DNA from 4 places in the Nocardioides marmotae genome. Region 2 is predicted to be linked to each of the others. Evidence: predicted binding sites of a transcription regulator. Region 2 holds the regulator's gene; each other region holds the start of a gene.

Region 1 (7,679 bases), 1.7 Mb from region 2:
GCCCCCGCGCCAGCGAGCTCATCCACCCGGTCTCCGTCGCCGTCGCCGAGTCGCTGACCGCCGACCAGCTGGCGCAGGCGTTCACCGTCTACCCCTCGATGTCGGGCTCGGTCGCCGAGGCCGCCCGGAAGCTGCACCGCATCTGAGCGGTGCGGCCCTCCGGGGTCGCGCTACAGGCTGGCCAGCACCTCTTCCATCCGGGTGATCTCGGCGGCCTGGCCGGCCTCGACGTCGAGGGCGAGCTCGGCCACCCGGCGGCTGGATCCGGTGCGGCGTACGTCGGCGGCCATCGCGACCGCGCCCGCGTGGTGCTCGATCATCCGCTTGAGGAAGAGCCGGTCGAAGTCGCTGCCCTCGGTGTCGGCCAGGTCCGCCAGCTGCGCGGTCGTCAGCATGCCCTGCATGGCGTGGTGGCCGTGCTCGCCGTGGTCGTAGCGCCCGGGGTCCTCGCCCGGCTGCGGTACGTCGACGCCCTGCCCCACCAGCAGCGTCGCCAGCACCAGGATCTCCGGCGCCTGCGCCTGCGCGATCCGCTCGGCCAGCGCCAGCACCCGCTCGTCCGCCGCGCGGTCCGGTGCGAGCGCCGCCATGTCGAGGGCCTGCCGGTGGTGGGGGAGCATCATCTGCACGAAGGCGATGTCGTCGTGGTTCCACCCGCCCTCGTCGCCCGCAACCACCGTCGTCGACGGCTCACCCGGCCCGCCGGGCTGCACCTCGACGACGTCGGTGGGTGGAGGCGGCGTGGGGGTGCTCGCGGTCGAGGTGGTGGTCGCTGGGGCGGTGGTGCTGCCCTCGCCGTCGCCGTCGCCGGCCGAGCAGGCGGAGAGGGCGAGCGCGGTCAGCAGGGTCGCCAGCGCCGCACTTCTCGTCGTCGTGGTGCTCGGCCTCGTCCTCACGGGGAACAGGAGACCACGCCGAGGCGCGCTCCGGGCGTGCCTGTGCCCCGCCGGTCGGGTGGTCCGGCGGGGTCGTGGGCGGTGGGGCTATGGGACGGGTGCTTCGTGCGGCTGGGGTGGGGGTGGTTCGGGGCCGAGGTCGTGGGTGCCGTGGTGGTCGACCCGGTAGGTGAGGCCGGTGGGGCTTCGCCACTGGAACGTTCCCGGCGATGGTGACTGCTGTGACCAGCCGGCGTGGGTCTTGGCGCGGTGGTGGCGTCGGCAGAGTGGGGCGATGTTCTCGGTGGCTGTCGGTCCGCCCCGGGCGTGGGGGATGACGTGGTCGTCGTCGATCCGGCTGGTGGCGTGGGCGGGGCGGGTGCACCAGGGGAAGACGCAGTGGTGGTCGCGGAGCCGGGTCTGGGTCGAGAGGCGGTCGGGGACTTCGTAGGCCTCGACGTGGATCCGGGCGTTGAGGTCGATGACGGGCTTGACGGTGATGGTGTTCGCGGTGGTGCTGCGTGCGGCGCGGGTGCACCAGTCGGCGAGCTGGCTGGTGAGGACGAACCCGCGGGTGTTCTCCACGCGCGTGATGTCGTCGAGGGTCCCGTCGGGACGCTGGTGCACGTGGACCACGAGGGGCTTGGGGTCGGTGTCGAACTCCAGGCTCATCTGCCGCCGCGCCATGTCACCCAGCGCGACCGAGCGGCGGGCGTCGAGGGTGTCGGTGCACCCCAGCGCCTCGAGCCTCGCCGCGCCCTTGGTCAGGGCGTCGTCGAGGTCGAGCGCGTCGGCCAGGTCGAGGGTGGCCCACACGTCGACGTGCCCGTCGAAGGAGACCTGGCGGGACTGGATGGTCACGTGCCGGGCCTCGGCACGCTCGGTGGCGACCCGCTGGGCCTCGTCGGGGTCGAACCGGACCAGCGCCTCCTCCAACAACCGCTCCAGGGCTGCGGGGCCGATGGTGGAGGCGACGGGTGCGACGTGGGTGTCGACGAACGCGGCACCCTTCTTCGGCAGATGCAGGGTGCGGCGGGCGAGCGAGCGGGCCTTCCAGGCGGGCAGGTCGAGGTCGGTGACCTTGGCCCACAGCTTCGGGAGCCGGTAGCGCAGCTCGAGGGCCTCGGCGAGGTAGGCGCGGCCGGCGTCCTCGGACTTGCCGAGCCCGGCGGCGAACTCCACGACGGCGAACTCGGTGACGAAGGGTGCACCCTCACCGGCGAGGCAGACGGGCTTGTCGCCGAACCCCCGGAACACCGACCAGGTGGCCGCCTCGTCCAGTGACTCCGCCGGGTGCAACACGCACCACTGGACAGCCGCTTCGAGGAGCTCGGCCTCGGCCGCATTAGCCGCGCGCTGCTTGGCCCGCGCGAGGCTCAGCACGTCGGCTGGGGTGTCCAGCGGGTGCTCGAGCGTCGCGGTCAAGGCCATGCCTCATTCTACTCGAACACGTGCTCGAACGGAAGAGGCTTCTTCGCACATCTTCAGAACGGGGTCGGACGCGCCAGCGCGAGGCGGCGGCCAGAGACCCGGCAGCGAACCGCGACCCACGGCGTACCTGGTCCGTAGCTGCCAAAACCGCAACCACTCAGGGCCCGCAGGCCGAAGGTCAGCTCACGGGGCCTCGACAACGTCGGCGCCGGGGCGCCTCCTGCTCGACCAGCGGTGGGGCCCGCAGGCCGAAGGTCGGCTGGCAGGGGCCTCGACACGTCGGCGCCGGGGCGCCTCCTGCTCGACCAGCGGGCGGGCCCGCAGGCCGAAGCTCGGCTGCCAGGGGCCTCGACACGTCGGCGGCGGGCGAGTCGGCGACGCGGCCATCCGGAGGGCGGGAGGCCGTAACTTGAGCGGACGCCGGGGGTTGCCCAGGCAGGTCCCGCGAGAGGAAGGCCACCGATGTCGCTGCGCACCCCGGAGAGCACCCGCAGGAGCCTCCGCTGGAGCACCCGCGCCGGACGCACCCCGCTGGCTGCGGTGGCGGCGGGGGTGGTCCTGGTGGCCGGCCTGGTGATGGCGCAGGGGTCGGCGAGCGGCGAGGTGGTGCCGGGGGCGTGCACGCCGGAGCAGGCGGCGCGGCTGCAGGCGGCGGGGGACAACTTCGCCGAGCGGTGCCGACTGCCGGGCCAGCTGCTGTCCGGGATGGACCGCGTCGAGGCGACGGCCGACCAGGGCGAGGTCGACCGGTCGGCCAACATGCGGCTGATCGCCAACCTCCCGCGCAGCGGGACGTTCGCGGGGGAGGAGGCCTACGGGACCGACCTGGCGTTCCGGGGCAGGTACGCCTTCGGGGGCAACTACCAGGGCTTCACGGTCTACGACATCTCCCGCCCGGCGAAGCCGCGCAGGGTCGCGCAGGTCGTCTGCCCGGGCGCGCAGAACGACGTGTCGGTCCACCGGAACCTCCTCGTGCTCAGCGTCGATGAGAGCCGCAGCGACGACACGTGCCGCAGCGAGCCGGCGCCGGCGAGCCGCAAGGGCAGCTGGGAGGGCATCCGCGTCTTCGACATCAGCCGCCCGGCCAAGCCGCGGTACGTCGCCTCTGTCGAGACCGACTGCGGTTCCCACACCCACACCCTCGCGCCGAGCAAGGACGGCCGGGCGGTCTTCGTCTACGTCTCCTCCTACGGCCCCAGCGAGGACCAGCCCGACTGCAAGCCGCCGCACGACGCGATCAGCATCGTCAAGATCCCGGTGGCCAAGCCCGCGCGGGCGCGCGTGGTGGCCCGCCCGCGGCTCTTCCCCGAGGGCGGCAACCCGGGCTCGCTGAACCCGCTGGGCTCCAGCGAGACCAGCGGCTGCCACGACGTCACGGCGTACCCCGCCCAGGACCTCGCGGCCGGCGCGTGCATGGGCGACGGGATCCTGATGGACATCAGCGACCGGGCCCGCCCGCGGGTGCTGCACCGGATCCGCGACACGCGGAACTTCGCCTTCTGGCACTCCGCGACCTTCAACAACGCCGGCACCAAGGTCGTCTTCACCGACGAGCTCGGCGGCGGCTCGGCGCCCACCTGCAACCCGCTGCTCGGCTCCACGCGCGGGGCGAACGGCATCTACGACGTGGTGCGGAAGCGGCTGGTGTTCCGCAGCTACTACAAGATCCCGCGCAGCCAGTCCCTGACCGAGAACTGCGTGGCCCACAACGGCTCGCTGGTGCCGGTGAAGGGCCGCGACATCATGGTGCAGGCGTGGTACCAGGGCGGCACGTCGGTCTTCGACTTCACCGACTCGCGCAACCCGCGGGAGATCGCCCACTTCGACCGTGGCGCGATCAGCGACACCGAGCTCGTGCTCGGCGGGTCGTGGTCGTCGTACTGGTACAACGGCCACGTCTACAGCCACGACATCACCCGCGGCCTCGACGTGTTCCGCGTCAGCGGGCGCTGGGCGGACCAGGCGCGGAAGGTGCGGATGGGCACCTTCAACGCCCAGTCCCAACCGTCGTACGACGGCTGAGCCCGTCCTCCCGGGCCCAGACCGCCGTACGACGGCGGCCGCGGGGGAGGCGGTCGCCGTCGTGGTCGGCCACCCCGGTTGGGCTCGGGGCTCCGGCGACCGTGACACGCCGACCGGCCCGTCTGCTCCTCCCTGGGGATGGGGCTCGGGCCGATCGTCGGGGGTGGTCCGCAGAGGGCCCGGCAACGGCCCGGGCCGCCCGGTCGTCCCGGCCCGTGCCGTCGGTCACCACCGTGCTGACCTGCGGAAACTACAGATCTGTAGTTCGCGGTCCGCAATTGCCCAACCGTGTGGCAGGTGGTGCCATTGGTGCGTGCGTCCTCCCCAGCGGCTCCCCCTGCGCCTCCCCCAACGCCTCTCCCTGCGCCTTCCTCTGGGCCTGGCGGTGGCCGCCCTCGTGGCCCCCGCCGCCCTGCTGCCCACCCCCGCCACGGCCGCCCCCGCCGGCCCGCAGCGGACCGCCGAGCCCGTCGGCGACAGCTGGACCGTGCCCCGCGCGGCGACCGTGACGATCACCGGCCGGGGCTACGGCCACGGCCACGGGATGTCGCAGTACGGCGCGGAGGGCGCGGCGCGCCAGGGCCTCACCGAGCGCCAGATCGCGGAGTTCTACTACCCCGGCACGAGCTGGGGGAAGGCCAAGGGCCGGGTCACCGTCGCGATCTCGGCCGACACCGGCGACGACGTCGTCGTCCGCCCGCGGTCGGGGCTGAAGGTCGCCGACCTCGCCGGCGGCGGGCGGGTCGCGCTCCCGCAGAACGGTGCCAAGCAGTGGCGCATCGCGCGGGCCGGCACCGGTGTCCTGCGGGTCGCCTACCGCACCGACCGCTGGCGCGGCTGGCGCGACCTGAAGGGCAACGGCGAGTTCTACGCCGGCGGCCGGCCGATCACCCTGGTCACCCCGTCCGGGGAGAAGCCCTACCGCGGCCGGCTGCGCGCGGTCCGGCTCGGCGGCGGCGTGGAGACCGTCAACGACCTGACCCTGGAGAGCTACCTCAAGGGCGTCGTGCCGCTGGAGATCCCCGCGAGCTGGAGCCCCGCCGCGGTGCGCGCCCAGGCGATCGCGGCCCGCACCTACGCGGCGTACGAGCGGGCCCACCCGCGCTCCTTGGGCTACCAGCTGTGCGACACCACCTCCTGCCAGGTCTACGGCGGCTTCTCCGCCGAGCACCCCGCCTCGAACGCCGCCATCGACGCCACCAAGGGCCTCGCCCTCACCGTCGGCGGCGAGCCGGCCTTCACCCAGTTCGCCTCGAGCAGCGGCGGCTGGACCTCGGCGGGGTCGATGCCCTACCTGACGGCGAAGAAGGACCCGTACGACGGCTGGGCCGGCAACCCGGTCCACCGCTGGCGCGCCACCGTCGACGACGCCCGGCTCGAGCGGGCCTGGCCGGCCATCGGCGACCTGCGGCGGATCGTCGTCGTCGACCGCGACGGCAACGGCCAGTGGGGCGGCCGCGTGAACACGCTGCGGCTCGTCGGCGGCCGCGGGTCGGTGACGGTCTCCGGCGACACCTTCCGCTCCGTGCTCGGCCTGCGTTCGACCTACCTCACCTTCAAGGTCGGCGCCCGCTGAGCCGAACGGGCGGGGGATGATGCCGCCCGTGCCGGCACCCACCTCCCGCCCCAGCTCCACGAGCTCCACCTTCAGCTCCACCTCCAGCTCCACCTTCAGCTCCACCGAGGAGACCGCGCGGCTGCTCGACTGGATCGCGACCGTCGACCCGACCATCCGGGCGGTCTGCACCCTCGCGCCCGACGCGCTCGACCAGGCCCGGGCCCGCGACGTCGAGGCGGCCGAGGGGCGCGCCCGCGGGCCGCTCCACGGCCGCGCGGTGCTGGTCAAGGACAACATCGACACCGCCGACCTCCCCACGACGGCCGGCTCCCTCGCGCTGGCAGGGCAGCCGCACCCCGTCGCTGACGCGCCGCTGGTGCGCCGGCTGCGCGAGGCCGGGATGGTCGTGCTCGGCAAGACCAACCTCTCGGAGTGGGCCAACATCCGCGACGCGGCGTCGACCTCGGGGTGGAGCGCCTTCGGCGGGCTGACCCGCAACCCCTACGCCCTCGACCGGTCCGCCGGCGGGTCGAGCTCCGGCTCCGGTGCGGCCGTCGCGGCCGGGCTCGCCGCGTACGCGGTCGGCACCGAGACCGACGGCTCGATCAGCTGCCCGGCGGCGTACAACGGGTGTGTGGGGATCAAGCCCACCGTCGGACTGGTGCCGACCGCGGGCGTCGTGCCGATCTCGCGGTCCCAGGACGTTCCCGGCCCGATGGCCACGACGGTCCGCGACGCCGCGGCGCTGCTCTCGGTGCTGGCCGGCGACGGGGTCGACTACGCCGCGCACGCCGTCGACGGGCGGTTGGCCGGGCGCCGGATCGGCGTGCCGCGCGGGCCCTCCTGGGGCTACTCCGCCGAGGCCGACGCGGCCGCCGAGCGGGCGCTCTCCGCGCTCTCGGCCGCCGGCGCGGTCGTCGTCGACGGCACCGACCTGCCCACGCTGCCGGACTCGATCTGGGACGACGAGCTGCTCGTGCTCCTCGCCGAGCTGCGCGCCGACCTGGCGACGTACCTCTCCTCGCGCCCGGGCGACGGCCCCCGCGACCTCGCCGAGCTCGTGGAGTTCAACCGCCGGCACGCCGACGTCGAGCTCGCGCACTTCGGCCAGGGGCTCTTCGAGCAGGCGCTGGCCGGCCCCACCACCGACTCCGAGGAGTACGCCGCCGCGCGGGCGCGCTGCGTGGCGGCCTCGCGCGGCGGGGGGATCGACCGCGTGCTGGCCGAGCACGGGCTCGACGTGCTGGTCACGCCGGCCTACGACCGGGCGCACCGGATCCGGCTGGTCGGGCCCGAGGACCTCACCGGCTCCTGCTCGGGCGTGCCGGCGATGGCGGGCTACCCGCTCCTCACCGTGCCGAGCGGCCTCGCGGGCGGGCTGCCGGTCGCGGTGTCCTTCTGGGGCACCGCCGGCAGCGAGCGGACCCTGGTCGAGGTCGCCCACGCCTACGAGTCGCTGCGCGACCCGCTGCCCGCCCCCACCTTCGCCGAGACCGTCGGCTGACCCTCGGCCGACCCTCGGCCGACCCTCGGCCGGGCCGGGGCGCAATCCCGGTGCATCGGGCGGCGCGCTGTCCTACGCTGCGCGGGTGGGTAGTCGACCGGAGGGTTTCGCATACGTCCGTCGGGGCGACGGGAGCGTCGTCGTCACCCATCACGGCCGGGTGGCCGCCACGCTCCGGGGCGGCCGTGCCGCCGAGTTCCTCGCCGAGGTCGAGGACGACCCCCAGCTGGCCATGGCCCGCTGGACCGGCAACTACCGGCACGGCAACGAGCGGACGGCCCGGCAGCAC
Region 2 (7,679 bases):
TAGTGGTCGCGGTGCTTGGTGCTGGCCGCGCCGGCGAGCCCGCAGAACACCACGACCGGCTCCGGCGCCACGATCGGAGGCAGGACCATCACCAGCCGCCGGTGACCGCCGCGGCGCGCGGCCACACGTACGCCCCGGACCCCCACGGGGCACCGGGGCCGGCATGGACGCACTGCGCGGACTGGTCGGCCTGGCCGTGCTGCTGCTGGTGGCGGTCGCGGTCTCCCGGCACCGGCGCGGCATCTCGTGGCGCACCGTCGGGGTCGCCCTGGCTCTGCAGGTCGCCTTCGCCGCTCTGGTGCTGCGCTGGGGCCCCGGCGAACGGGGCCTCCGGTGGGTCTCGGACCGGGTCGCGACCCTGATCGGGTACGCCGACCAGGGCACGGTCTTCGTCTTCGGGCCGCTGACCGAGGTGGGCGAGGAGGGCGGGACGATCTTCGCGCTGTCGGTGCTGCCGGTGATTATCTTCCTCGGCGCACTGGTCGGCCTGCTGTTCTACCTGCGCGTCATCCAGTGGGCGACGTACGTCGTCGGCGGCGCGCTCGCGCGGCTGCTGGGCGTGAGCAAGGTGGAGTCGCTCTACGCCGGCACGGTGATCTTCCTCGGCCAGTCCGAGGCGCCGTTGATGATCGGCCCGTACCTCCGCTCACTGCGCAGGAGCCAGCTGTTCACCGTGATGGCCGCCGGGTTCGCCGCGGCGGCCGGATCGACGCTGGTGGGCTACTCGCTGCTCGGCGCGCCGCTGGACTACCTGCTCGCCGCCACCGTCATGAACGCCCCCGCCTCCCTGCTCATGGCCAAGATCATGTGGCCCGACTCCACCCCGGAGGGTCCCGGCGACGGCCCGCTCGACGAACCGGAGGACGGCGCGCCCGAGCTCGACGTGCGCAACGTGCGCGACCACGAGTCACGCAACGTCATCGACGCCATCGGCCGCGGCGCGATCGCCGGCGGCCGGATCGCGGTGACCGTCGGCGCGCTGCTGATCGCCTTCATCGCGCTCATTGCCCTGGCCAACGGCATCCTCGGCGCGGTCGGCGGGTGGTTCGGCGCCGACGGGCTGACCTTCGAGAAGATCCTCGGCTGGGCGCTCGCCCCGCTGGCCTGGCTGCTCGGGGTGCCGTGGTCGGAGGCCGTCGACGCCGGGTCGTGGATCGGGCAGAAGACCGTGCTCAACGAGTTCGTGGCGTACGCCGACTTCGGCCCCCAGGTCGACTCGCTCACGCCGGTGACCGTCGCGGTGGTGACCTTCGCGCTGGCCGGCTTCGCGAACTTCTCCTCGATCGCCATCCAGATCGGCACCCTCGGCTCACTGGTGCCCGAGCGGCGCGCGGTCGTCGCCGAGCTCGGCCTGCGGGCGCTGCTCGCCGGCAGCCTGGCCAACCTCGCGAACGCCGCGATCGCCGGGCTGGTGATCGGGATCGGGACCTAGCCGGCCGCCACGGGGTCGCCGTCGGTCGCGGGCGCGTCGGCCAGCTCGAGGGCGAACCAGACGGTCGTGCCGGTGACGTCCCGCTCGGAGCCCCAGCGGGTGGAGAGGGCGTCGACCAGCTGGAGGCCGCGGCCGTAGACGCGCAGCGGGTCGGGATCCTCCGAGGGGTGCGGCTCGCCCGCGGCGGTCGGCTTGCCGAGCCCGCCGAGGTCGCGGACGGTCACCGTCAGCACGCCGGCGTCGAGGACGACGCGCAGCTCCGAGGCGGTGCCGGCGTGGACGACCGCGTTGGTGACCAGCTCGGAGAGGCACAGCTGGGCGTCGTCGACCGCCTCGTCGTCGACCGCCCACGCCCGCAGGTGCTCGCGCAGGAACCGCCGCGCCGCACCGGTCGCCCGCGGACTGCTCTCGAGCAGCACGCTGGTGGTCAGCGCGCCCTCCGGCACGACCGGCTCCTGCGGGACCGCGTCGGAGCCCCGGCGGCCCGAGGCGAGTCGCACGCGACGTACGGCGTCGGAGGCGCGGCGCGCGATCGAGCGGAACGTCGCGATCCGGCGCTCGTCGAGGGCGGCCGGGTCGGAGAGGTAGACCAGCAGCCCGCCGATCGGCGAGCCGGTCCCCGGCAGCGGCAGCGCGGCGACCGCGGCGACGCCCCGCTCGCCCTGGCCCTGCAGGAAGGAGGCGTAGCGCCCCCCGAAGTCGTCGAGCCCGCCGTGAACCACCTCGCCGGTGCGGACCACCGTCGTCAGCGGTACGTCGTCGTAGGCGTCGATGTGGGACCAGTCGAGATCGTCCTGGCCCACGGCCGCGGCGCTGTCGACGAACCGGAGCCGTCGACCGCCACCCTCGCTCAGCGCGAGCGCGGCCCGCACCACCGCGGGCCCCCCGGCCACCACCGCGAGGACCGCCCGCACGACCTGGTCGACGTCGTGGGCGTCCCGCAGGAACGGATCGAGCATCGGCATGGGTCCGGTCGACGCGCCGAGGCCTCCGCCCGGCACCGACGAGGTCCCCACTTCGCCATGCACAAATGACAGCGTAAAGCCTTCGGGGCGATCCGGCTCGGGGCGATCACGCCGCGGCCGGACCACCGTGGCACGGCCGAGCGCATCGCCGCCGCGGGTCGGGGCAGCGCGACGGCCCGCGATCAGGGATGATGAGCCCCGTGGCGGCGGGCAAGCGGGCGGGGTCGAGGCGGGGCGCGAAGCGCCGCCCGGCGTTCCAGCCGCGGCTGGCCCTGCTCGCCCTCGGGGTCACAGCGCTGGTCGTGGCCTGGGGCTACCTCGTGTACGCCGCCATCGACTTCGGCGCGACCGCCCGCGGCGGCGAGTCCGCCGCGTGGGCCTTCCTCGCACTGGCCTCCCTCGGCGCGGTCGCCTGCCTCTTCGCGGGGCTGATGCTCATCGTCCGACTCCTCCGCGAGCTCGGCATCACCTCCCCGCCCCCGCCGCGCGACCCCGGCCCGCAGCCGCCCTCGGTCGCCCCCGGCGGCCGCCGCGCCGCTCGCTGACCCGCCGAGTCGGCACTTCTAACCGGCCGAGTCGGCACTTCCGACCGGCCGAGTCGGCACTTCTGCCCCGCCGAGTCGGCACTTCTGCCCCGCCGAGTCGGCACTTCTGCCCCGCCGAGTCGGCACTTCTGCCCCGCCGAGTCGGCACTTCTGCCCCGCCGAGTCGGCACTTCTGCCCCGCCGAGTCGGCACTTCTGACCGGCCGAGTCGGTACTTCCGACTACCCCGGCAGCTGCCCTGGCCAGAAGTGCTTGCTCGGCCCGCCGGAAGTGAGCACTCGCCGCGCTGGAAGTGCCCACTCGGCCCGCCGGAAGTGAGCACTCGCCGTGCCGGAAGTGAGCACTCGGCCCGCCAAAGGTGACTACTCGGCGACGGGAGGGGGCGGGAGGGGGCGGGCGGACGGTGAGAATGCCTTGCCCGCGGCGAGCATCCGGATGATGGACTCCTTGGCATCGCCCGGCGGCGCCTCCGAGCCTGGGCCGGCCCCGTCGTCCCGGTCGGCCAGGGCCGGACACGCCGCAGGGGCGGGGCCGCGAACGGCCCCGCCCCTGTCTTCCCCTGATCGCCGGCCGGGGTCGAAGCGGTCGGCGACGTGCGTGGTGGCCGCCCGCAGGTCGGGCGACCGAGCAGCCGAGTGGTCAGGCCGCGGGCACGACCAGGCGCTGGCCGGCGTCGAGCGCGGCGGTGTCGAGGGCGTTGAGCCGCTCGATCTGGTTCATCATGCCGCGGACGTCGCCGTCCTCGGCGAGGTCGGCGGCGATCCCCCACAGGGTCTCGCCGGTGCCGACCATCACGACGCGGGTGGGCTCGGGGGTGCCGGCCTCGTCGGTCGCGACCGAGCCGGCGGCGATGAACAGGCCGACGCCGAGCACGAAGGCCAGCGCGAGCAGGAAGACCACGAGCCGGCCGCGTCGGGTCAGCCGCACGGTCGCCCCACGGGTGGGGCGGTCGAACGAGGTGGCGTACGGGGCGCGGGTGGCGGTGATGGTGCTCATGCGGGACCTCCTGGGGAAGCGGCGGTCAGCCTCGGGTCGTGTCGATCTCGGTCTGCACCGATGTCTAACCGCGACCACCGACAGTGGTCGGCGAGCCAGTCATCGAGCAGACGTTCGATCGAACGTATGTACGACCGTAGAGCACTTGTTCGAACAGATCAAGGACCTGTGCGAACGAATGTTCGAACGCTTCTCAGCGCAGGCGGCGCCTCCCCTGGGCCGCGAACACCGCCAGCGCCGGGCCGGAGAGCGACGGCGCGAGCTGGCCCACCCGCATCGCGGCGCCGCGCCACCCGGGCAGGGTGCGCACGACGCGCCGCGAGCCGACGAGGTCGACCGCCGCCTGGGCCGTCTCCTCCACCGACAGCAGGTGGCCACCGGAGCTGACCAGCCGCTTGGCCAGGCCGTCGGGGCGCATCTCGGCGACCAGCGTGGTGTCCACGCCGTCGGGGCACAGCGCGTGCACGCGGACCCCGCGCGGCGCCTCGAGGGAGACCGAGGATGCGAGCGAGACGACCGCGGCCTTCGTCGCGGCGTACAGGGAGAGCCCCGGGACGGGGCCGAGGCCCGAGAGCGAGGCGGTGAGCACGAGGTCCCCGCCGCGGGGGCCGAACGCCGCCAGCGCGGCGCGGGTGCTCCAGACCGCGCCGAGCAGGTTGACCTCGACCAGGCGGCGTACCTGCTCCTCGGTCAGGTCCACGAGCGTCCCGTCGTCGCCGACGCCGGCGTTGGAGAACCAGGCGACGACGTCGCCGTGGCCCGCCGCCACCCGGGCGACCTCGGCGTGCGAGGCGGGGTCGCGCACGTCCTGGGCCACCCCCTCGGCCGCGCCGATCTCGCGGGCGGTGCGGGCCGCCCCCTCCCCGTCCACGTCGGTGACCACGACGCGGTGACCGCGGGCGACCATGAGCTCGGCGATGCCGCGGCCGATGCCGCGGGCCGCCCCGGTGACGACACAGCTGGTGTTCTCCATGGCCCGATCCAACCAGCGCCGGCCCCGCGCCACCCTCCTCGCCCGCCGAGCCGACCGAGCCGACCGACGCCCGCGCGACACACCTTCGAACAGGTGTTTGAACACGGGCGCGGAAGGCTCTACGGTGCTGTCAAGGCCCCGCACCACCGCTCGCCCGTCACCGCGCTACCCCGGAAGGCACCTCCCCATGGCGAAGAACCCCGGCTCCAAGGTCACCGAGATGCCCGACGGCGCGCCCGACGTCACCGGCCTGACCCCGCGCCAGACCCGGATCCTCGCCCACATCCGCGACAGCATCGAGGGCCGTGGCTACCCGCCGAGCATGCGCGAGATCGGGGACGCGGTCGGGCTGACCAGCTCCTCGAGCGTGGCCCACCAGCTGAAGGTGCTCGAGGAGAAGGGCTTCCTCAAGCGCGACCCGCATCGCCCGCGCGCCCTCGAGGTGTTCCTGCCCGAGGTGATGGCCGCGCGGCGGGCCATGGCGAGCGCCGATGACGGGGCGGTCGACGAGACGGGCGTGGGCGACATGCTGCCCGAGGCGCAGTACGTCCCGATGGTCGGCCGGATCGCGGCCGGTGGCCCGATCCTGGCCGAGGAGCGCGTGGAGGACGTCTTCCCGCTGCCCAAGCAGCTCGTGGGCGACGGTCAGCTGTTCCTGCTGGAGGTCGCCGGCGACTCGATGGTCGAGGCGGCGATCTGCAACGGCGACTACGTCGTCATCCGGCAGCAGCCGACCGCCGACAACGGCGAGATCGTCGCGGCGATGATCGACGGCGAGGCGACGGTCAAGACCTTCCAGCGCAAGGACGGCAAGGTGTGGCTGCTGCCGCACAACGCGGCGTACGAGCCCATCGACGGCACGCACGCGACCATCCTCGGCAAGGTCACCGCGGTCCTGCGCCGGATGTGACGTCGGTCCGGCCGCGAGTGCACACCGGTGGCCGAGAGGCCCGAGAGACAGGCTCCGACGGCGTCCCCGGGTCGATCCGGGGGCGAATCAGGGGTAAGCCGGATGCTCATCACCGCCGGCATACGGCAATCTTGGACCTGTGAGCGACGTCGCCAGCCCCACGAGGTACCCACGCCTGCGGCGTGGGGTCGTCGAGCTGGCCCTGGTCCTGACCCTCTACGTGCTCTACAGCGGCTCGCGGCTCTTCGCCGACGACTCGCTGGCGCCGGCGCTCGTGCGCGCCCAAGAGCTGCTGCACGTCGAGAGCCTGGTGGGGCTGCACTTCGAGGCCTCCCTCAACCAGGTCTTCGTCGAGACCAAGATCCTCGGGCTCCTCTCCAGCTACTGGTACGCCACCGCCCACTACGTCGTGACCGCCGTGGCCCTGCTCTGGCTCTACCGCCTCGGCGCCCGTCACTACGTGCCCGCCCGCCGGGCGCTCGTCGCCGCGACCCTGATCGGCCTGGCGCTCTACCTGCTGCTGCCGACCGCGCCGCCGCGCTTCGTCGAGGGGTACGTCGACGTGCTCTCCCTCCACGCCGCCGACGGCTGGTGGGGCTCGGACGCCTCGGCGCCGAAGGGGCTCGGCGGGCTGACCAACCAGCTCGCCGCGTTCCCCTCGCTGCACGCCGGCTGGGCCCTGTGGGTTGCGATCATCGTGCAGATGAACGCGCGCACTTCCTGGGTGCGCGCGCTCGGCTGGACCTACGCGCTGATCACCGCCGTGGTCATCGTGGGCACCGGCAACCACTGGGTCCTCGACGCGATCGCCGGATGGCTGGTGATCGGCCTGGGCTTCCTCGTCGCCGCTCGGCTCGGGCGCCGGCTGGACCGGCGGGCGCCCGCCGACGAGGCGAACGACCCGGAAGTGGTCGTGTCGGAGTCGAGGCAGCACAGCTCGACCTCGGTCGGCTGAGGCCCACCCCTCCCCGGTGACCGGGCGGCGTACCCGGTCTGAACAGGCGGCGTCCGGGCCGCTGGAGGCATCACGTCCGGGCGGCCGCGTCGTTGGGGCAAGCGTGACCACGACCCAGCCCGACCGGCCGAGCCCCGCGGGCTCCGTCGGCCGCCGCACCGTCGTCGCCACCGGGGCCGTGGGCCTCGGCGTCGCGACGCTCGCCCCCGCCGCCGCCGATGGCCCCGCCACCAGCCCCGCCTCGACCTCCCGCCGCCACCGCGTCTTCCAGCACGGCATCGCCTCGGGCGACCCCCTGCCGGGTGCGGTGGTGATCTGGACCCGCGTCACCCCCACCCGGGCGGCCACTGCCGGGTCGGGCCGCGGGCCGCGCACCGAGGTCGGGTGGGAGGTCGCCACCGACCGCTCCTTCCGCGACGTCGTGCGCCGCGGCACGTTCGTCACCAGCGCCGGCCGCGACCACACCGTCAAGCTCGACGTCACCGGCCTGCGCCCCGCGACCTGGTACCACTACCGCTTCACCGCGGCCGGCCAGCGCAGCCGCGTCGGCCGCACCCGCACGGCGCCGGCCCCCGGCGCGAGCCCGCGCAACCTGCGCTTCGGGGTCGTCTCCTGCGCCAACTACCAGGCCGGCTACTTCGCCGCCTACCGCCACCTGGCCCGCCGCGACGACCTGCACGCGGTGCTGCACCTGGGCGACTACCTCTACGAGTACGAGGCGGGCCGCTACGGCGCCGGCGAGGTGATCGTGCGCCGCCACGAGCCGGCCGGGGAGATCGTCTCCCTCGACGACTACCGGCAGCGGCACGCGCAGTACAAGACCGACCCCGACCTCCAGGACCTCCACGCGAAGGCCCCGTTCATCACCGTCTGGGACGACCACGAGACCGCGAACGACGCCTGG
Region 3 (7,679 bases), 2.0 Mb from region 2:
CGCTACTGGATCGGCTGAGGCGCGCCGCGGGCTGCGGGCCGGGCGACCGGCCTCAGCGCAGCCCGGTGGCGAGCACGGCCTCGACGTCGGGGTCGCGGAACTCGTACCCCGCGGCCTCGAGCACGGCCGGTCGGACGTTGAGCGAGCCGAGCAGCTCCGGCGCCATCGCGCCCGCACCGGCCCGCAGCGCGAACGCGGGGACGGGGAGCACGGCCGGGCGGCGCACCGCACGGCCCAGGGCGCGGGTGAACTCCGCGTTCGTCGGCGCCTGCGGACAGGTCAGGTTCACCGGACCGCTCACCGAGGCGTCCTCGGCGAGGAAGGTGACCGCGCCGACCCAGTCCCGCAGCGAGATCATCGCCATGTGCTGGCGGCCGTTGCCGAGCCGGGCGCCGAGCCCGGAGCGGAAGAGCGGCGCGAGCAGCTTCAGCGGCGCGGCGCGGCGGTCCATCACCGGCGCGGTCCGCAGGTAGCAGACCCGCGCGCCCGCCTCGACCGCCGGCTGCGCGGCCGCCTGCCAGGCGCGGGTCACCTCGGTCAGCAGCGCGTGGCCGCGGCTGTCGGAGTCCTCGGTCAGCACCTGGTCGCCGTGGTCGCCGTAGTAGGAGATGCCGTTGCCCGCGAGGTACGCCGGCGGGCGCGGGGCGTCGGCGACCGCCCGGGCGAGCACCTGCGTGGAGGTCACCCGGCTCTCGCGCAGCTCCCGCGCCCAGGCCGAGGAGTGCGGGTTGCCCAGCGTGGGTGAGCCGGCGAGGTTGACCACCACGTCCGCCCCGTGGAGCGCGTCGCGGTCGTAGGTCCCGGCTGCCGGGTCCCAGGCCGCCTCGTCGGGCGCGGTCGGCACGCGACGTACGAGGCGGGTGACGTGGTGGTCGCGCTCGCGCAGCGCATCGACGAGGTGGCTGCCCAGGAAGCCGGAGGAGCCGGCGATCACGATCCGCATCCCGTGAGCCTCCCAGGACGCCCAAGCCCACCCCCCGCCGAGTCGGCACTTCTGGCGGGCCGAGTCGGCACCTGTGGCGCGGCGAGTGGGCGGTTGTGGCGGGTCGAGTCGGCACCTGTGGCGCGGCGAGTGGGCGGTTGTGGCGGGTCGAGTCAGCACTTCTGGTGCGGCCAACCAGAAGTGAGGACTCGGTGAGCCAGAACTGACCACTCGGCCGGTCAGAGGTGACCACTCGGCGGGTCAGAAGTGCCGACTCGACGGTTCGGGGGTGCCGAGTCGGCAGGGACGGGACGGAATGGGACAGGGCCCGGGACCTGTGCGGTCCCGGGCCCTGCCGGTGGTGCTGGGGTGGTGCTGGTGGTGCTCAGACGTCGAAGACGCCGGCCTCCAGGCGCTTCTTGACGTCCTGGAGGAAGCGGCCCGCGTCGGCGCCGTCGACCAGCCGGTGGTCGTAGGTCAGCGCGAGGTAGACCATGTGGCGCACCGCGATCGTCTCGCCGAGGTTCGGGTCGTCGATGACGACCGGGCGCTTGACGACCGCGCCCGGGCCGAGGATGGCGACCTGCGGCTTGTTGATGATCGGGGTGTCCCACAGGGCGCCCACGCTGCCGAGGTTGGTGATCGTGAAGGTGCCGCCGGACAGCTCGTCGGGACCGATCTTGTTGGTCCGCGTGCGCTGCGCGACGTCCGCGATCTTCTTGGCCAGGCCCGCGATCGAGAGATCGCCGGCGTCCTTGACCACCGGGGTGATCAGGCCCTTCTCGGTGTCCACCGCGATCGCGAGGTTCTCGCGGTCGTAGTAGGTGATCTCCCCGGCCTCGGTGTCGATGCCCGCGTTCAGCTTCGGGTGCTGCTTGAGGGCGTCGACGGCGGCCTTGGCGAAGAACGGCAGGTACGACAGCTTCACGCCCTCGCGGGCGAGGAAGTCGGCCTTCACCGCGTCGCGCAGCCGCGCGATGTTGGTGACGTCGACCTCGATGACCTGGGTCAGCTGGGCACCGGTCTGCAGCGAGTCGACCATCCGCTCGGCGATGATCTTGCGCAGGCGGCTGATCTTCTCGGTCGTCCCGCGCAGCGGGGAGGGCGTGACCGAGGGGGCCTGCCGGCTGCTCGCGGCCGGGGCCTGCGCCGCCGGCTCGGCGGGCGCCTGCTGCTGGGCCTGCTGCTGGGCCTTGGCCGCGTCGAGCACGTCCTGCTTGCGGATGCGGCCGCCGACGCCGGTGCCCTCGACGCTCGAGAGGTCGACGTCGTGCTGGGCGGCGAGCTTGCGGACCAGCGGGGTGACGTACCCGGCACCGTCGGCGGCCTTCTCCGAGCGGGCCTGCTCCTTGTCACCGGAGGCGTCACCGGAGGTCTCCGAGGAGCGCTCGCCGGTGCTCGGCGACTGCGAGCTCGGGGCGGGCGCGGTCTCGGCGGCCGGCTCGTGGTCCTTCTCGGGCTCGGGCTGCTCGGTGGCGGCCTCGTCCTCCTCGGCGGGCTCGGGCTCCGGCTCGGGGGCGGGCTCCGGCTCCGGCTCCGGCGCGGACTCCTGCGCCGGCTCCTCGGCCTTGGCCTGCGGAGCGGCGCCCTTGTCGCCGATGATCGCCAGCTCGGCGCCGACCTCGACGGTCTCGTCCTCCTCGGCCTTGATCTCGAGCAGCGTGCCCGCGACCGGCGAGGGGATCTCGGTGTCGACCTTGTCGGTGGAGACCTCGAGCAGCGGCTCGTCGACGGCGACGTCGTCGCCGACCGACTTCAGCCAGCGGGTCACGGTGCCCTCGGTGACCGACTCGCCCAGGGCGGGGAGGGTGACCGGCGTACCGCCGCCACCACCACTTCCGCCGCTGTCACCGCCGGAGGCGGCGGGGGACTCGGGCTTGTCGGCCTCGGGGGTCTCGTCGCCGGCGGGGAGGTCGCCCTTGTCCTCGGCGATCTCCTCCTCCTGCTCGGCCTTCTTCTCGGACTGCTCCTCGTCCTGGGGCTGGGCCTCGGGCTCGGCGGAGCCGGAGGCGTCGCCCGCGGACTCGCCCTCGTCGCCGATGACGGCCAGGACGGCGCCGACCTCGACCGTGTCGTCCTCCTGCGCCTTGATCTCGAGCAGGGTGCCCGCGACGGGGGAGGGGATCTCGGTGTCGACCTTGTCGGTGGAGACCTCGAGCAGCGGCTCGTCGACGGCGACCGCGTCACCCACGGACTTCAGCCAGCGGGTGACGGTTCCTTCGGTGACGGATTCCCCGAGGGCCGGGAGGTTGACTTCGGTGGCCATGAGTTCCTTCGCTCTTCGTGGTTGCGGTGATCAGGAGTGCGCGTGCAGCGGTTTGCCGGCGAGGGCGAGATGGGCCTCGCCGAGCGCCTCGTTCTGCGTGGGGTGGGCGTGGACGAGCGGAGCGACGTCCTCCGGGTACCCCTCCCAGCCGTAGATCAGCTGGGCCTGGCCGACGAGCTCGCCGACCCGGTCGCCGACCATGTGGATCCCCACGACGGGGCCGTCGACCCGGCGGACGAGCTTGACGAAACCCTGCGTCTTGAGGATCTGGCTCTTGCCGTTGCCGCCGAGGTCGTAGGTCACGGACTCGATGCCGTCGGCGCCGAAGCGCTCGGCCGCCGTCTGCTCATCGAGCCCGACCGAGGCGACCTCGGGGGAGGAGTAGGTGACGCGGGGGATCGCGGCCTCGTCGATGGGCCGCGGGTCGAGCCCGGCGATGTCCTCGGCGACGAAGATGCCCTGCTGGAAGCCGCGGTGAGCCAGCTGGAGGCCCGGGACGATGTCGCCGACGGCGTACACGCCGTCCACGGAGGTGCGGCAGCGCTCGTCGGTCAGCACGAACCCGCGCTCCATGGCGACGCCCTGCTCGTCGTACCCGAGCCCGTCGGTGACCGGGCCCCGGCCGACGGCCACGAGCATCAGCTCGGCCTCGATCGTGCTCGGCTCGCCGCCCTCGGCCGCGACCGTGACGCGCACGCCGTCGGCGGTGGGCTCGACGGACTGGAAGCGGGTGCCGGTGCGGAAGGCGATGCCGCGCTTGCGGAAGGCGCGCTCGAGCGCCTTGGAGCTGGCCTCGTCCTCGGCGGCGACCAGGCGGGGGAGCGCCTCGACGATCGTCACCTCGGCGCCGAAGCTGCGCCACACGCTGGCGAACTCGCACCCGATCACGCCGCCGCCGAGCACCACGACGCTGCGCGGGACGCGGTCCAGGCGCAGGGCGTGCTCGGAGCTCAGCACCCGCTCGCCGTCGACCTCGAGGCCGGGCAGGCTGCGGGCGTAGGAGCCGGAGGCCAGCACGACGTGCCGGCCGGTGTAGGCGGTGTCGCCGACGGTGACCTGGCGCGGGCCGGTGAGCCGGCCCTCGCCCTCGATGACGGTGATGCCGCGGCTCTTCACCAGGCCGGTGAGGCCCTTGAAGAGGCGGTCGACGACGCCGTCCTTGTACTTCAGGACGCCCGGCACGTCGACGCCCTCGAGCGTGGCGCGGACGCCGAACCGCTCGGACTCGCGGGCGCTGTCGGCGACCTCCGCCGCGTGCAGCAGCGCCTTGGTCGGGATGCAGCCGACGTGGAGACAGGTGCCACCGACCTTGCTCTTCTCGACGAGGCCCACCGTCAGCCCGAGCTGGGCCGCGCGCAGGGCACAGGCATAGCCACCGGAGCCCGCACCGAGGATGAGTACGTCGTAGTCGGCGTCGGCCACCGTGGTCCTTCCCTGTCGGCCTCGGCCCCCCTGGATCGCAGGGGAGCGCTCGCCCATCTTTGCACCCTTTACGGGCGTGTCCACACCGGGTCGCGCCCACCCCGGCAGACTGGTGCCATGGCATGGACCGACCGCTTCCGACGTCGCCCGCGGATGAGCAAGCCCGCGAGCGACGGGTTCCGCACCGGCTCGACCCGCGTACGCGCCTCGGACAAGGTCGACGAGGACCACCTGCACACCTGGGTGGTCGCGCGACGCGGCGTCGAGGGGTTCGTCGAGCCCCGCACCGCCGTCAGCGACGTGACCCTCCTGCTCGTCGCCCACGACGGCGAGTGGACCCGGCGCCGCGTCCCCTCGGTCGAGTGGGCGCACCGCTTCTGCAACAGCCACCAGGTCCCCTCCTACGACGCCGCGGTCGTCGGCATCCCCCAGCGGATGCGCGACTACAACCGGCGTCGCAAGCAGCAGGGGCTGTAGGGCGGGTCGCTGTCCGCTGGTCGCTGTTCGCTGGTCGAGCAGAGGCGCCCTGGCGCCGACGTGTCGAGGCCCCTGGCAGCCGACCTTCGGCCTGCGGGCCCTTCCGCTGGTCGAGCAGGAGGCGCCCCGGCGCCGACGTTGTCGAGGCCCCGTGAGCCGGCCTTCGGGCTGCGGGCTGTGGGTGGTTGCGGCTTTGGCAGCTATGGGACGAGGTACGCCGTGGGTGCGGTTCGCTGCCGGGTCTCTGGCCGCCGCCTCGGCTGGCTGTCCGACCAGATCGACAGGATTTGCTGACGAACCTCTTCCATTCGAGCAGGTGTTCGAGTATAATGAGGCATGGCCTTGATCGCGACGCTCGCGCACCCGCTGGACACCCCAGCCGGCGTGCTGAGCCTCGCGCGGTCTAAGCAGCGAGCTGCGAACGCGGCCGAGGCTGAGCTCCTCGAAGCGGCTGTCCAGTGGTGCGTGCTGCACCCGGCGGAGTCGTTGGACGAGGCAGCCTCGTGGTCGGTGTTCCGCGGGTTCGGCGACAAGCCCGTCTGCCTGGCCGGTGAGGGTGCACCCTTCGTCACCGAGTTCGCGGTCGTCGAGTTCGCCGCCGGGCTCGGGAAGTCGGAGGACGCCGGCCGCGCCTACCTGGCCGAGGCGCTCGAGCTTCGCTACCGCCTCCCCAAGCTGTGGGCCAAGGTCACCTCCCTGGACCTGCCCGCCTGGAAGGCACGCTCGCTCGCCCGCCGCACCCTGCACCTGCCGAAGAAGGGCGCGGCGTTCGTCGACACCCACCTCGCACCCGTCGCCTCGACCATCGGCCCCGCGGCCCTGCAACGGCTCCTGGAGGAAGCGCTGGTCCGGTTCGACCCCGACGAAGCCCAACGGGTCGCGACCGAGCGGGCCGAGGCCCGCCACGTGACCATCCAGTCCCGCCAGGTCTCCTTCGACGGGCACGTCGACGTCTGGGCCACCCTCGACCTGGCCGACGCGCTGGACCTGGACGAAGCGCTGGCGAAGGGCGCGGCCCGGCTCGAGGCCCTGGGTTGCACCGACACTCTCGACGCCCGCCGCTCCGTGGCGCTGGGTGACATGGCGCGGCGGCAGCTGAGCCTCGACTTCGACACCGACCCCAAGCCCCTCGTGGTCCACGTCCACCAGCGCCCCGACGGGACCCTCGACGACATCACCCGCGTCGAGAACGTCCGCGGGTTCGTCCTCACCACCCAGCTCGCCGACTGGTGCACCCGCGCCGCGCGGTCCGACGCCGGCAAGACGATCACCGTGAAGCCGGTCATCGACCTGAGCGAGCGGATCCACGTCGAGGCCTACGAGGTCCCCGACCGCCTCTCGACCCAGACCCGGCTCCGCGACCACCACTGCGTCTTCCCCTGGTGCACCCGCCCCGCCCACGCCACCAGCAGGGTCGACGACGACCACGTCATCCCGCACAACAAGGGCGGACCGACCGCCACCGAGAACATTGCGCCCTTGCGTCGACGCCACCACCGCGCCAAGACCCACGCCGGCTGGCACCAGGAATCCCCAACGCCAGGCACGTTCGAGTGGCGAAGTCCCACCGGCCTCACCTACCGGGTCGACCACCACGGCACCCACGACCTCGGCCCCGAACCACCACCGGCGCTCGGGCCGCCCCCGACATAGCCCCACCGCCCACGACCCCGCCGGAGCACCCAGCCGGCGGGGCACAGGCGCGCCGAGTGGCTGCCTTCGCTGCTTGCGAGGCGACGTATGTGCCCCGTCCACGATCCGTCCCGCGCCGGCCGCCCAGCGCCGCGCCGCGCGGGCCGTGTGCCCGAGCACGCGCCGGCCCGCGTCGTGGGGCACGCGACCGCACACGACCGCACGCGACGCGGTGGTCAGCCCTCGAGGTCGACGACGACCACCGACCAGTTGTCCGGGGCGCCGGCGGCGGTGACGGCGTCGGCCACGGCGTCGACGACCACGCCGGGTGCGGCGTCCATGGTGAGGAAGGCGGCCAGGGCGGCCGGGTCGAGCACCGCGTGCACCCCATCGGTGGTGAGGACGAACCGGTCGCCCGGCTCGGTGACCCGGATCGCGAGGTCCGGGTGGGCGGAGGTGGACGTGCCGAGGGCGCGGTTGAGCAGCACCCGCCGGTCGTCGAGGCGGGCCTCGTCGGCGGAGAGCCGTCCCTCGTCGACGAGGGTCTGCACGACGGTGTGGTCGCGGGTCAGCCGCTCGAGTCGTCCCTCGCGCACGAGGTGGGCCCGGGAGTCGCCGAGGTGGGCGACGAGCACCTCGCGGCCGGCGAGGACGAGCGCGGTGATCGTCGTGCCGTCGTCGGGGTGTCCGGCGGCGGCGACGACGGCGTCGGCCGCGCGGCGTACGGCGTCATCGAGCTCGGCGACCGAGCCGGGCTGCCCGAGGGCCGCGAGCGCGGCCTCCGAGACGTCCGGGGTGTGGCCGAAGCCGTCGGCGACGGCGACCAGGGCGCCGTCGACGCGGACGGCGTCGAGCTGGGTGTCACGGCCGCCGATGCCGGCGCGCGCGGCGCTGGTGAAGGGGGTGGTCGGTGCGTGGGACATGGGTTCCTCCTCGGGGGACAGCTCCTCGACGAGGTCC
Region 4 (7,679 bases), 860 kb from region 2:
ACGACTACCGGGTCAACGTCTACGACAACTTCGAGTCCACCTGGTTGCCGGCGTGGACGACCAGCACCGCCGTCGAGGCGCCCGGTGACTGGCGCTACGACGTCCAGACCCGCGACTTCCTCGCCGCCGACGACGACCTCAGCACCCGCGGGCTGCAGTACCGGATGTCCGCGGTCCGGCTGGAGTACGACGCCGCGGACATGGCCCGCGCCCCGTCGTCCGGCGGCCTGGTGCCCGCCGCCTACACCGAGCTGCCCGACGGCATCCCGAGCGAGGTGCGCAACCTGGCCCTCCAGGTGACCCGTGAGGCGCCGACCCGCTACGAGAAGGCCGTCGCGCTGCAGCGGTGGTTCCGCGAGACCGGCGGGTTCGAGTACACCACCGAGGGCGTCGACGGCAACGACATCCAGGACCTCGTCTCGTTCCTGCGGCCGGACGGTCGCCGGGGCTACTGCGAGCAGTACGCCGCCTCGATGGCGATCCTGGCGCGGATGCTCGACATCCCCGCGCGGGTCGCGATCGGCTTCCTGCGCCCCTCCCGGATCGGCACCAACACCTGGGAGTACAGCGCCCACGACCTGCACGCCTGGCCCGAGCTGTTCTTCCCCGGCAGCGGGTGGGTGCGCTTCGAGCCGACGCCGGCCGCCCGCGCGCGCAGCGTGCCGCAGTGGACCCGCCAGAACGTCCCCGCCCCCGACCCGGCCGCCACGGACCGGAGCGACACCGCCGCGCCGGACACCCCGGACCGTGTCGACGGCCAGCCCACGGCGCCCGTGGAGGAGGAGCAGGCGGATGACGCGGCGGCCGCCGGCGACGGCCGCGCCCGGCTCCTGCCGCTGCTCGGCGGGCTGCTCGGCGCGGGCGTCCTCGGCGGGCTGCTCCTACTCCCCCGCCTGGTGCGGGCCCGGCGTCGTACGCATCGGGTCTCCGCCGGCCCCGAGACCGTCTGGGCCGAGCTGCGCGACACCTGCGTCGACCTCGGCCTGCCCTGGCCCGCGGCACGCTCCCCGCGGCAGACCCGCGACTGGCTGGTCCAGCAGTTCGGGGCACCACCCTCGGACGAGCTCGCCGGCGGGCAGCCCGCCCGCGGGCCCGACCTCGCCCCCGACGCGGTGCTCGCCCTCGACCGGATCGTCGCGGCCCTGGAGCTGCGGCGCTACTCCGAGCGCGGGCAGGGCACCACCCCGACCTTCCGCGCGGAGGTCGAGACGGTCAGCGAGGCGCTCCACGCCGGCGCCGCACGCGGCGCCCGGCGGCTCGCGACCTGGTGGCCGCGGTCGGTGCTCACCCGCCCGGCCGGTCCCGTCGTCCCGCGCACCTCCGAGCCGAGCGAGACGCGGTACGGCAGCGTGGTCGACCACGTCGGCTGACCCGTCGCCCGCTCGTGAGGAGCGCTGGGTCCCGTACCGTCCCCTGCATGGGGACTGCCGACCAGATCGCCTCGTGGGACGCCGAGGCCGACGGGTTCGACGAGCCGGCCGACCACGGCCTGACCGACCCGGCCGTCCGGCGCGCGTGGCGTGACCTCCTCCTGGGCGTCCTCCCCCGGCCCCCGGCGCGCATCGCGGACCTGGGCTGCGGGACCGGCACGCTGTCGGTCCTGCTCGCCGGGTGCGGGTTCGAGGTCGACGGCCTGGACTTCTCGCCCCGGATGATCGAGCTGGCCGAGCGCAAGGCGGACGGGGTCGACGGGGTGCGGTTCACCCGGGGGGACGCGTCCGACCCGCCGCTCCCGGAGGCGGCGTACGACGTCGTCCTCTGCCGTCACGTCCTGTGGGCGATGCCCGACCCGGCCGAGACCCTGACGCGGTGGCTCCGGCTGTTGACGCCGGCAGGTCGTCTCGTGCTCGTCGAGGGGAGCTGGTCGACCGGCGCCGGCCTGTCCGCCGAGGAGACCGTCCGGCTGGTCGAGGGAACGGGGCGGTCCGCCTCCCTGACCCGTCTCACCGAGCCGGCGTACTGGGGTCGGAGCATCGACGACGACCGCTACCTCGTTGCGAGCGCTGCCGACGGCTAGAGGCTCGTCGACGCTCGCGGGGGCTCGCTCAGAAGCCGCCGTTCTGGTCGCGGCGGCGGCGCCAGCGCTCCTCCATCCGCTCCATGAACGGAGCGGAGGAGCGGCGGTTGCGACGGCTGCGGCCCCGGCGGCCACCGTCGATGACGGTGAAGCCGCTGGAGGGGTGGGCGGCCTGACGGGGGTCGGCCGGCGCCGCGGCGGCCGCGGCCTGGCCGCGCATCGCGGTGAGGCCGACGGTGGCCGAGCCGAGCATGACGAGGAATCCGGCCACCCCGACGACCGCGAGCTGGGTGACCGCACCGGTCATCAGCAGCGCGACACCGACCACGAAACAGGCGCCGGCGATCATCGCGCGGCGCCGCGCCGAGCGTCGCAACGACGTCCCGCGCAGGGTGGAGGCGAACTTCGGATCCTCCTCCGAGAGCGCGCGCTCCATCTGCTCGAGCAGTCGCAGCTCCTCTTCGGAGAGTGGCACGGTTCCTCCACTGGTCGTACGAGCGGTAGACGTCCCATGCGGGTCGTAGAGCAAGTCTAGGCAGGCGTTCTGGAACGCGGTAGCCGCGTGGGTGAAATTGGTCTCCGCGCCTGTGTCCGGCCCGCGGCGGGACCGGCCGCGTCAGCCGGCGTCGGCCTCCGGCCGCCCCTCGGACCGGCCCTCGGACCGGCCGGTGGCGCCGGGGAGCAACGCGGCCGGACGGACGGCCCCGGCGCCGAACCTGGAGGTCGCCCGGTCCATCGCGCGGTCGGCGTCGGACCAGCCGTGCTCCCGCTCGCCGAGGACGCGCTGGCGGTGCACGCGGGCGCTCGGCACCAGCCCCTCGACCCGCACCCCGACGAGCCGCAGCGCGTCCCGGCGGCCCGGCCGGCCGCGCTGCTCGCGCCGCAGCGTGTCGAGAAGCACCGTGGCGGCGGCGTACACCTCCTGGGTGACGTCGGTCGGCTCGGGCAGGGCACGCGAGCGGGTGAGCGTGGTGAAGTCGGCGTAGCGGGCGGTCAGCACGACCGTCCGGCCGGCCACCCCGCCGGCGCGGAGCCGCCGGGTGACCTTGGCGGCGAGCCCGAGCACCTCGCGCAGGATCTCCTCGCGGTCGGTGAGGTCGTGGGCGAAGGTCCGCTGCGCACCCATCGACCGGTCGGGCTCCTGCGGCCCGCGGCGCTCGTGGAGCTCGGACCGGTCCCGCCCCCAGGCCAGCACCTGCAGCTGGGAGGCGGTGCCCGGGCCGACCGCGGCGCGCAGCTCCTCCAGCGGCGCGTGGGCCAGCTGGCGGACCGTCCGGAGGCCCGCCCGCCGCAGCCGGGTGGCGGTCGCCGTGCCGACGCCGTACAGCTCCTCGACGTCGAGGGCGTGCAGGAACGCCACCACCTCCTCTGGCGGGACGACCACGACGCCGTCGGGCTTGGCGTGCCGGCTGGCGATCTTGGCCACCGACACCGTCGGCGCGACCCCGGCCGAGCAGGTGATGCCCTGCTCGTCGTGGACCGTCGCCCGCACCAGCTCGGCGATGGCGTACGGCGACCCGAGCCGCCGGGTCGCGCCGCGGACGTCGAGGAACGCCTCGTCCAGCGAGGCCATCTCCACCAGCGGGGTGATCCGGCGGAAGATGTCGCGCACCGCCGAGGAGACCGCCGAGAACGCCGCGTGGTCCCCGGGCACCGAGATCAGCTGCGGGCACAGCCTGCGCGCGCGCAGGCCGGACATCCCACCGCGCACGCCGTAGGCGCGGGCCGCGTAGTTCGCTGAGAGCACCACCCCGCGGTGCCCACCGCCCACCGCGACCGGGACGTCGTGCAGCTCGGGCCGGTCCCGCAGGGCGACGGAGGCGAAGAACGCATCCATGTCGACGTGCAGGATCGGGCACTGCCAGGAGCGGTCCGCGGCGTCGTGCGGGCCGGGGGCCGCCACCCGCGCCGGGCCGCCGCTCACGGGGCGCGGAGGCAGGCCCCGGCCGCGGCCCCGAGGTCAGTGCGCGAGCAGGTGCAGCTGCGTCGCGAGCGGGAGGTACTCGGGGCGGTCGGCCACCGCGCGCTCGAGCTCGACCAGCGCCGCGGCGGCGCCGGGCTCGGAGTCGAGCAGCGAACCGGGCACGAGGTCGGCGAAGACGCGGACGGCGTGGACGGTGTCGACCTCGAAGCCGGCCGCGGCGAGCAGGTCGCCGATCTCGGAGCGGGTGAACCGGCGGCCGGACCGACCGGGCTGCGCCGCACCCGCGGACTCCTCCAGCAGCGCGAGCGCCTGCTGGAAGTGCCCGGCCATCGCCCGGGCGACGACGGCCGCGTGGCGCTGGGCGACGAGCAGGCTGAGCGTGCCCCCGGGCCGGAGCACCGCGCGGAGCGCGCCGAGCGCCGCCGAGGGGTCGGCGACGACCTCGAGCACGCCGTGGCAGAGCACGACGTCGGCCGCGTCCGCGCCGACGACGTCGGCGAGGGTCGAGAGGTCGCCCTGGTGCGAGGCGACCTGGACGCCGACCTCGCGCGCCCGCCGGTCGAGCGCGGCGAGCGCGTCCGGGCTGGGGTCGACCACGGTGACCCGGTGGCCGAGCTCGGCGACCCGGACCGCAAAGCCGCCCGTGCCGCCGCCGATGTCGAGCACGTCGAGCGGGCCCTCGCCGAGGACCGGCCCGAGACCTCCCCACACGACGGCGGTGCGGGCCGCGCCACGCCGCTCGCTGGGTCGGTCGGGCCGCTCGGTGACAGGCATGGCGCCCAGCCTAGGGCGTGCCCCCGGGCCTCCCGCGGCACCCGACCGTCCCGACGGGCCGGGACGGCAGCTGCCCTCATCTGGCCGGCCGTCATCGGGCCGGCCTCATCCGACGCGGCGAACGACGTGCACCCGGACGGGGACGTGCGGCACCAGGCCGAGGGCCTGCTCGACGACGGCGAGGAACCGGTCGGCGTCCCGCACCAGGTCGTCGGCCTCCCGCTCGGTGACCGCGCGGCGCGACCCCGCCTCGGCCGCGGCGCGCTTGCCCGCACCGGCGGCGAAGAACCGGGCCCACTCCTCGAGCTCGGGGGCCACCTCCACCAGGAGCACCCACGCGTTCTTCTGCGGGCGACGGCGCACCGGGGCGGGCCGGGCGCGAGCGGCGAGCAGGGCGGCCGCGGCGCGCAGCGCGGCCACGTGGGCGTGCGCGTAGCGCTCGGTCACCTCCGTCGCGGCGATCGCCTCGCTCAGCGACTCCGCCGACCGGGCGAGGTAGGCGTGGGTCGTCGCCGGCAGCGCGTAGGGGCTCGGCTGCTCCCCCGGGCCGGGCACGCGGCTCACTCCCCCACCCCCGAGCCCGCGCCGAGCAGCTGCCACCGGCCGACACGGAGGTCGTGGGCCAGCTCGAAGACGTCGGCGGGCCGGCCGCCCTGGTCCAGGCGCCCGCGCCCGGCGGCGACCCGCCACAGCTCGCGCCGGGGCAGCTCCTGGCTGCGCCGCTCGAGCACCTCCTTGACCTTCCACAGTCGCCCGCGCCACAGGAACTGGGCGGGGCCCTCCTGCCCGCCCGTGCCCGTCCGCACCTCGACGGGGTCGTCGTACCGCACCATGCTCGCCTCGCTCCTCGGGCCTGCGCCCGGCTCCGTCGACCCCTCCGACCCCGGTCTTCGCGACCCGGCGGGGACGGGGGTCGAGGTCGCCCCGCCGGGGTTGTTCGAACAAAGGTTCGAACGAGACGAAGGTACACCGAGGCACCGACAGGACGTCAAGACCTGCCGGGAGGGGCGGCGCGGACCGGGAGGGGCAGCGCGGACCGGGAGGGGCAGCGAGGACCGGGAGGGGCAGCGCGGACCGGGAGGGGCAGCGAGGACCGGGAGGGGCAGCGAGGAGCCGACGGCTCAGGCGGCCCGGCTCAGGGAGACGGCGCTCAGGAGGCTGGGGTCAGGAGGCGGAGGTGTCGCGCCCGCGCACGTACGCGTTGGTGGCCGGGCTCCACAGGAGCACGAGGATCGCGACGTCGACGACCAGGGAGACGACGGCGGCCACCACGAAGGGTGCCGGCGGGTCGGTGCGCAGGCCGGCGACCGTGGCGAGCGCGGCCATCACGACGGTGGCGGCCAGCGACTGGCGCGCCCAGCCGGTCCCGACGAGGAAGAACGGGATGAGCGTGGCGACCAGGCAGACGAAGACGATGAGCAGCACGACGGCGACGGGGACGAACGCCGGCTGCTGGATGTCCGCCGCGACCGGGTGCCCGGCCGACCAGGAGTCGAGGAGCTCGTCGCGCAGCAGCACCCCGAGGACCGTCGTCAGCACGGCAAGCCCGACCAGGACCCAGAGCAGGCGGACCGCGCGCCGCACGGCCACCGGCCGGTCCGTCGTCGCAGAGGCCGTCGTGTTCTGGGGCGTCATGGGGCTCCTCGGGCGGATGTGGTCGGTCGGCGCGCGCGACCGGCGGACGGTCGACGTACGTCGCCGCGCGGCCGTCGGAGCGGTGCCCTAGGGTCGCGCCATGACGACCGAGCACCCCTCGATCACGCGCTTCCGCGAGGAGCACGCACGACGTGGCGGCACGGGCGACGTGGTCATTCTGCCCGACGCCGTGCACACGGCGGCACTCGCCGCCGAGGCGCTGGGCTGCGAGGTGGGCGCGATCGCCAACAGCCTGCTCTTCGAGGCCGACGGCGCCCCCGTCCTCGTGCTGACCTCCGGCGCCCACCGCGTCGACACCGCGAAGGTCGCCGCCGAGATCGGCGTGGCCCGCCTGGGGCGCGCGAGCGCGGAGCTGGTCCGCGAGGCGACCGGCCAGGTCATCGGCGGCGTCTCCCCGATCGGGCACCCGGCCCCGGTCCCGACCTACCTCGACCGCTGGCTCGCGCGGCACCCGGTCGTCTGGGCCGCCGCCGGCCACCCGGCGGCGGTGTTCTCGACGACGTACGACGAGCTCCTCGCGCTGACCGGCGCCACCGAGCTCGACGTGGAGTGATGGTGGAGTGATGGTGGAGTGAGGCGACCGCGATGAGCATCGAGATCTGGCTGAACCCGGCGTGCAGCAAGTGCCGCACCGCCGTCGCCGAGCTGGAGGCCGCGGGGACCGACTACACGGTGCGCCGCTACCTCGACGACCCGCCGACGGCCGAGGAGCTCCGCGACGTCGTCGCACGCCTGGGCCTGGAGCCCTGGGACGTCGCCCGGGCCACGGAGGCCCGCGAGGCCGGCATCGACCTGCCGCGCGAGCCGGGCGCCCGCGAGGACTGGCTCGCCGCGCTGGCCGCCCACCCGCGGGCGATCCAGCGCCCGATCCTGACCGCCTCGGACGGCACCACGGTCATCGGCCGCGACGCCGACGCCCTGGGCCGCGTGATCAGCCGGGGCTGACGTGGAGTCCCTCGCGCTCGCCTTCTCCAGCGGCTGGGCCAGCGGCGTCAACGCCTACCTGGTCGTGCTGGTCCTCGGCATCGCCGACCGCGTGGGCGGGCTGGCGCAGGTCCCGGACGCGCTGGGCCGCTGGGACGTGCTCGGGGTCGCGGCGCTGCTCTACTCGATGGAGTTCGTCGCCGACAAGGTGCCCTACCTCGACTCGACCTGGGACGCGATCTCCACCGCGATCCGCCCGACGGTCGGCGCGGTGATCGGCATCCTGCTCTCCGGCGACGCGCGCACCCTCGACCAGGCGGTGCTCGGCACGGTGGGCGGCGGCACCGCCCTGCTCTCCCACCTGACCAAGGCCGGCGGCCGGCT

The links. Region 2 encodes LexA, which represses DNA repair genes until DNA is damaged. Its sites were predicted from a motif close to TCGAACANNTGTTCGA; they were not measured.
Region 1: a site for LexA is predicted at 2,319-2,334, ahead of HPC71_RS16535 (HNH endonuclease signature motif containing protein). Genes of this name have one in related genera too.
Region 3: a site for LexA is predicted at 5,396-5,411, ahead of HPC71_RS13205 (HNH endonuclease signature motif containing protein). Genes of this name have one in related genera too.
Region 4: a site for LexA is predicted at 5,653-5,668, ahead of HPC71_RS07950 (DUF6504 family protein). Genes of this name have one in related genera too.

What each region holds. Positions count from the first base shown of each region.
Region 1 covers NZ_CP053660.1:3,472,211-3,479,889, reverse strand. The annotation lists gene HPC71_RS16545 (NAD(P)H-quinone dehydrogenase) at 1-146, shown strand, start outside; gene HPC71_RS16540 (DUF305 domain-containing protein) at 171-896, opposite strand; gene HPC71_RS16535 (HNH endonuclease signature motif containing protein) at 984-2,306, opposite strand; gene HPC71_RS16530 (LVIVD repeat-containing protein) at 2,769-4,328, shown strand; gene HPC71_RS16525 (SpoIID/LytB domain-containing protein) at 4,642-5,904, shown strand; gene HPC71_RS16520 (amidase family protein) at 5,933-7,390, shown strand; gene HPC71_RS16515 (hypothetical protein) at 7,551-7,679, shown strand, end outside.
Region 2 covers NZ_CP053660.1:777,171-784,849, reverse strand. The annotation lists gene HPC71_RS03735 (mismatch-specific DNA-glycosylase) at 1-71, opposite strand, end outside; gene HPC71_RS03730 (NupC/NupG family nucleoside CNT transporter) at 164-1,432, shown strand; gene HPC71_RS03725 (ATP-binding protein) at 1,429-2,397, opposite strand; gene HPC71_RS03720 (hypothetical protein) at 2,589-2,942, shown strand; gene HPC71_RS03715 (LysM peptidoglycan-binding domain-containing protein) at 3,581-3,937, opposite strand; gene HPC71_RS03710 (SDR family NAD(P)-dependent oxidoreductase) at 4,131-4,910, opposite strand; gene lexA (transcriptional repressor LexA) at 5,098-5,820, shown strand; gene HPC71_RS03700 (phosphatase PAP2 family protein) at 5,960-6,775, shown strand; gene HPC71_RS03695 (alkaline phosphatase D family protein) at 6,879-7,679, shown strand, end outside.
Region 3 covers NZ_CP053660.1:2,759,958-2,767,636, reverse strand. The annotation lists gene HPC71_RS13230 (GNAT family N-acetyltransferase) at 1-18, shown strand, start outside; gene HPC71_RS13225 (TIGR01777 family oxidoreductase) at 53-943, opposite strand; gene sucB (2-oxoglutarate dehydrogenase, E2 component, dihydrolipoamide succinyltransferase) at 1,308-3,188, opposite strand; gene lpdA (dihydrolipoyl dehydrogenase) at 3,219-4,610, opposite strand; gene HPC71_RS13210 (hypothetical protein) at 4,728-5,087, shown strand; gene HPC71_RS13205 (HNH endonuclease signature motif containing protein) at 5,424-6,740, shown strand; gene HPC71_RS13200 (MerR family transcriptional regulator) at 6,956-7,679, opposite strand, start outside.
Region 4 covers NZ_CP053660.1:1,640,685-1,648,363, reverse strand. The annotation lists gene HPC71_RS07980 (transglutaminase TgpA family protein) at 1-1,370, shown strand, start outside; gene HPC71_RS07975 (class I SAM-dependent methyltransferase) at 1,418-2,017, shown strand; gene HPC71_RS07970 (SCO2097 family morphological protein) at 2,046-2,492, opposite strand; gene dinB (DNA polymerase IV) at 2,634-3,941, opposite strand; gene HPC71_RS07960 (methyltransferase domain-containing protein) at 3,978-4,715, opposite strand; gene HPC71_RS07955 (SAV_6107 family HEPN domain-containing protein) at 4,821-5,279, opposite strand; gene HPC71_RS07950 (DUF6504 family protein) at 5,276-5,548, opposite strand; gene HPC71_RS07945 (hypothetical protein) at 5,880-6,350, opposite strand; gene HPC71_RS07940 (YbaK/EbsC family protein) at 6,451-6,924, shown strand; gene HPC71_RS07935 (ArsC/Spx/MgsR family protein) at 6,957-7,316, shown strand; gene HPC71_RS07930 (DUF4126 domain-containing protein) at 7,318-7,679, shown strand, end outside.